Regions from separate parts of the Fictibacillus sp. WQ 8-8 genome, predicted to be linked through region 2. Evidence: a T-box and tRNA genes for the amino acid it is inferred to sense, from the RefSeq annotation. Region 2 holds a T-box; the other holds one or more tRNA genes.
The links. The T-box of region 2 lies ahead of ileS (isoleucine--tRNA ligase). A T-box ahead of a tRNA ligase gene usually reads a tRNA of that ligase, here a tRNA-Ile.
Positions count from the first base shown of each region.

Region 1: it encodes a tRNA-Ile, which carries the amino acid that the T-box ahead of ileS (isoleucine--tRNA ligase) is inferred to sense. The anticodon was not compared.

Region 1 is NZ_JAMXKG010000004.1:333,869-336,320, reverse strand. Features, by position in the region: gene M1K46_RS11300 (Na/Pi cotransporter family protein) at 1-472, shown strand, start outside; gene M1K46_RS11295 (DUF456 domain-containing protein) at 504-986, shown strand; tRNA gene M1K46_RS11290 (tRNA-Asn) at 1,131-1,205, shown strand; tRNA gene M1K46_RS11285 (tRNA-Met) at 1,212-1,288, shown strand; tRNA gene M1K46_RS11280 (tRNA-His) at 1,306-1,381, shown strand; tRNA gene M1K46_RS11275 (tRNA-Ile) at 1,416-1,492, shown strand; tRNA gene M1K46_RS11270 (tRNA-Ser) at 1,506-1,598, shown strand; tRNA gene M1K46_RS11265 (tRNA-Met) at 1,777-1,853, shown strand; tRNA gene M1K46_RS11260 (tRNA-Phe) at 1,867-1,942, shown strand; gene M1K46_RS11255 (superoxide dismutase) at 2,230-2,452, shown strand, end outside.
Region 2 is NZ_JAMXKG010000003.1:618,647-621,098, reverse strand. Features, by position in the region: gene ileS (isoleucine--tRNA ligase) at 1-1,385, opposite strand, end outside; T-box leader at 1,461-1,687, opposite strand; gene M1K46_RS08595 (DivIVA domain-containing protein) at 1,742-2,239, opposite strand; gene M1K46_RS08590 (RNA-binding protein) at 2,322-2,452, opposite strand, start outside.

The sequences.
Region 1 (2,452 bases), on a different contig from region 2:
CCGGTTTGACAGGCAAATCACCAAGTTTCTCGTTAAACTTTCTATTCATTCTTTGTCCAAGAATGAATCTAAAGAGCATACGATGCTTCTCAATCTGTGCAAGGACATCGAAAGAATCGGGGATCATATGAAAAATATGATTGATCTGGTCTGCTTTATGGCACGAAATAATATTAAACTTTCGGAAGTAACGTCACGCGACTTTGAAAACATGATGATCCTGACCCAATCCTGCCTGACAAAAGCGATTATTTCTCTTGAGACGAACGATAAACCGATGGCTGAGGAAGTTCTGAACATTGAGGACGATATTGATGAAATGGAGAAAACACTGAGAAAGAAACACATTCAGGACATCAACAACAATTTAAGCACCGGCCAAGAAAGTGTGGTGTATGTTGACTTTATCAGCAATCTAGAACGGATCGGAGACCATTCTGTCAATATTGCAGAAGCAGTGCTTGATCGATAAACCTACTTAAAACACTACAGGAGGCTTACTGATGGATTATGTATATTGGATATTAATCGGCCTGTCGTTCGTTCTGGCATTCGCTGCCCTGATCTTTCCCATACTGCCTGGAGCGCTTTTTCTGGCTCTTGGGTTTGTGCTCTATGGAATTTTTTATTCCTTTCAGCCATTTACGCCCTTTTTCATCGGTGTAGAAGTGTTTTTGCTGGCAACTCTTTTTGTAGTGGATTATTTCAGCAATTTGTTTGGAGTAAAAAAACGGGGCGGTTCCAAAGCGGCCGTATGGGGCAGCACGGTCGGCCTGCTCCTTGGCCCATTTGTGATTCCTGTTGCCGGCATCATCGCCGGACCGTTTCTGGGTGCGTTTATTGCAGAATTGATCATCGGGCGAAAATCAATAGGAGAAGCGGCTAAGGTAGGGTTTGGCTCAGTTCTTGGTTTTTTGGGAGGAACGGTTGCTAAGATCATCATTCAAGTGATCATGATTGGCTATTTTCTTTTTGTTGTATTATAAAAATAGTGCTTGCTAAAATGTTGGAGACGTGCTATATTTATATCTGTCTCACCGAGGGTTTTCAAAATGGTCATGAAAAAAAGGTTTGACTTACATAGCTTAAAAATGATATAGTAATTCTTGTCCCTTAGAGGACAACATTGTTCCACAGTAGCTCAGTGGTAGAGCTATCGGCTGTTAACCGATCGGTCGTAGGTTCGAGTCCTACCTGTGGAGCCAAAATATGGCGGTGTAGCTCAGCTGGCTAGAGCGTACGGTTCATACCCGTGAGGTCGTGGGTTCGACTCCCTCCGCCGCTACCATATTTTTTTAGGCGATGGCGATCGTGGCGAAGTGGTTAACGCACCGGATTGTGATTCCGGCATTCGTGGGTTCAATTCCCATCGGTCGCCCCATTTTTATTTACATAACTATCTTAATACATAAAATGGACCCTTAGCTCAGTTGGTCAGAGCGGTCGGCTCATAACCGATTGGTCGTAGGTTCGAGTCCTACAGGGTCCACCATTTTTCAGCACATGGAGGTATACCCAAGTCCGGCTGAAGGGATCGGTCTTGAAAACCGACAGGGGTGTAACAACCCGCGGGGGTTCGAATCCCTCTACCTCCTCCATAATTTCTTAATTTTTATATCATCGCAGGGTGGAGCAACGAGCGTTACAGCATGATTATGCTGCGAGTAACCTCAACGGATACACTCCAATGATTACTCGAGTAGAGGAAGAGGTAAAGCCTCTGAGAGACAGTCAATAATTACGGAGGAATAACATCGTCCGTCAACTTAATACCATCGCGGGGTGGAGCAGTCTGGTAGCTCGTTGGGCTCATAACCCAAAGGTCGCAGGTTCAAATCCTGTCCCCGCAACCATAATACCTAAAGTGGCTCGATAGCTCAGTCGGTAGAGCAGAGGACTGAAAATCCTCGTGTCGGCGGTTCGATTCCGTCTCGAGCCACCATTTTCATACATAGTCAACCTTTGCCCAACGTGGTGAAGGTTTTTTGTTTTTAATGAGAAACTTTTGTTTTAATATCTCCCATAACGAGGGATAAAAGAAGTCCGGCTATGTACATAATAAACTTTGATTAAAGAGGGTTAATCGTTGAAAGTTCCGGGTAAATCTGATAATGTATGAGTTGGGATACTTATTAAACATTATTGTTGCTTAACTATGTTTTCAATTTTGGGGTTTTTTCTCCAAAATGAAATATAAAAAATGTTTACATACCAAGGAGGAGATTGATCATGGCAAAGTTTGAACTGCCTGCTTTACCTTATGCTGCAAATGCACTGGAACCACACATTGATGAGACTACAATGAATATTCACCACGACCGTCATCACAAAACGTATGTTGATAACTTGAACGCAGCACTTGAAGGCCAAGCTGAGTTTGAAAACAAAGGCCTAGAGGACCTTCTTTCCAATCTTGATGCATTGCCTGAAAACATTCGCACAGCTGTACGCA
Region 2 (2,452 bases):
ATAGGAACTCCCCATGCACGCTGTCTTGAAATACACCAGTCTTCACGGTCTTTGATCATGTTAAACAGTCTTGTTTCGCCCCAGTTAGGAATCCAGTTCACTTCTTTAATAGCGTCCAGCATCTCTTCACGCATTCCTTTAATAGAAGCGAACCATTGAGCAGTAGCCCTGAAGATTACCGGTTTTTTCGTTCTCCAGTCATGCGGGTATGAGTGGGTGATGAAGGACAGCTTTAAGAGCGCGCCAGCCTCCTCCAGCTTCTGTGTGATTGGCTTGTTAGCTTCATCATAAAACATGCCTTCAAATCCAGGAGCTTCACTTGTCATAACACCACGGTCATCGACTGGGCAGAGCACTTCTAGTCCGTATTTTTTACCGACAAGGAAGTCATCTTCCCCGTGTCCGGGTGCTGTATGGACACACCCAGTACCTGCATCAGTCGTGACATGTTCACCGAGCATGACGAGGGATTCACGGTCATAAAGAGGATGCTGTGCAACAACATGTTCAAGATCTTTACCTTTTACGGTTTTAGAAACCGTCACATTCGTCCATTCTAATTCTTTTTCCAGCTGCTCGACTAGCGCCTGTGCCACTAGAAGCTTTCTCCCCTCTGCCTCAACAACGACATAGTCAAGATCAGGATGAACGGAAATACCGAGGTTTGCCGGAATGGTCCATGGTGTCGTGGTCCAGATGACGATGCTTACGTCTTGATCAAGTACGTTTTTTCCGTCTTTCACCGGGAACGCAACATAGATAGATGCTGAACGTTTGTCATAATATTCGATCTCTGCTTCTGCTAATGCAGATTCAGATGATGGAGACCAATAAACAGGCTTCAATCCTTTGTAGATGAATCCTCTTTTCACCATTTCGCCAAATACTTCGATCTGACGGGCTTCATACGCTTTGTTCAGGGTGATGTACGGATTCTCCCAATCTCCGCGTACTCCCAGTCGTTTAAACTGATTCCGCTGGCGATCCACTTGTGTCAGAGCATATTCTTCACACCGTTTACGGAATTCTGCAACCGACATCTCTTTTCTTTTTACTTTTCCGCTCTTGGTTAAGGCGGTTTCAATTGGAAGGCCATGTGTATCCCAGCCAGGAACGTATGGTGCATGATAGCCTGTCATGGATTTATAACGGACGATCATATCTTTTAAGATCTTATTCTCAGCATGCCCTACATGGATATCTCCATTGGCATAAGGAGGCCCGTCATGAAGAATGAAGGAAGGTCGCCCTTTCGTATGTTCCTGCACTTTATTGTAAATATTCAGATCTTCCCATTTGGCTTGAACTTCCGGTTCACGCTGAGGAAGATTGCCCCGCATCGGAAATTCTGTTTTAGGCATTAATAACGTGTCTTTGTAATTCATATTTTTCCTCCTACATCTATCGAAAAAATCATTTCCAACTGCTCACATGCATACAAAAAGGCCTTCTCGTCACTGTGAAGGGACGAGAAGGCCACCCGCGGTACCACCCTAATAGGTTTCAAAATGAAAGAAACCCGCTTTGCAATCGTATCGTGAAAGAACGCCAGGCTTACTTAGTGCAGGTTCAGCCTGGAAACTCCGGGGTGATCTTCTGTACAGTCCATTTACCGGTCTTCCACCATCACCAGCTCGCTTACTTGAAAAATGGATTCTCTACATACTTTCCCTTTCATCGTTGCCAAAATATAATAATCTTTAAAGAATTATATGCTTAGGACGAAAAAACGTCAAGCGTTCTATTTCATCTCCAGTTCGTATTCTTCACCACGTTCTGCAGGCTGAAGAGCATCCCAATCCTCATTCTTCAGCATTTCCAGCTGAGCTTCGATGAGCATGCGGAAACGGGTGCGATAAACAGAAGACTGCTTTTTCAATTCTTCGATCTCCATCGCGATTTTTCGGGATTTAGCCAGCGATTCATTGATAATTCGGTCCGCGTTCTTTTCCGCTTCCTTTACGATCAGCCTTGCTTCTTTTGTTGCGCTTCGTTTAACTTCCTCGCCTGTTTCCTGAGCAACAAGAATAGATTTGTTCAATGTTTCTTCAATGTTTTTAAAATAGGAAAGCTTCTCTTCAAGCTTTTCTACGGTTTCTTCCAATTCTCTTCTTTCGCGGATCACTGATTCATAATCTTTAATTACTTGATCAAGAAAATCGTTGACCTCATCTTCATTATAACCCCGAAATCCCCGGGTAAACTCTTTATTATGAATATCCAATGGTGTTAAAGGCATTTCCGCCACCTCCGCTAATGATGCTTTCTATTAATTACCTAGTTTCGACAATTGTAATGCCAATCCTTCTAAACTGTATAATTTATTGTAAAACTCCGTACCTTACCCGCCATCTGTCTTTCTTTGTCTTACCTTCAACAGCGATCAGTTTGCTCCTGCCGTATCCTCTTAAAGATAAATAATCTCCAGGTTCAACTGGGAAAGACACTTCTT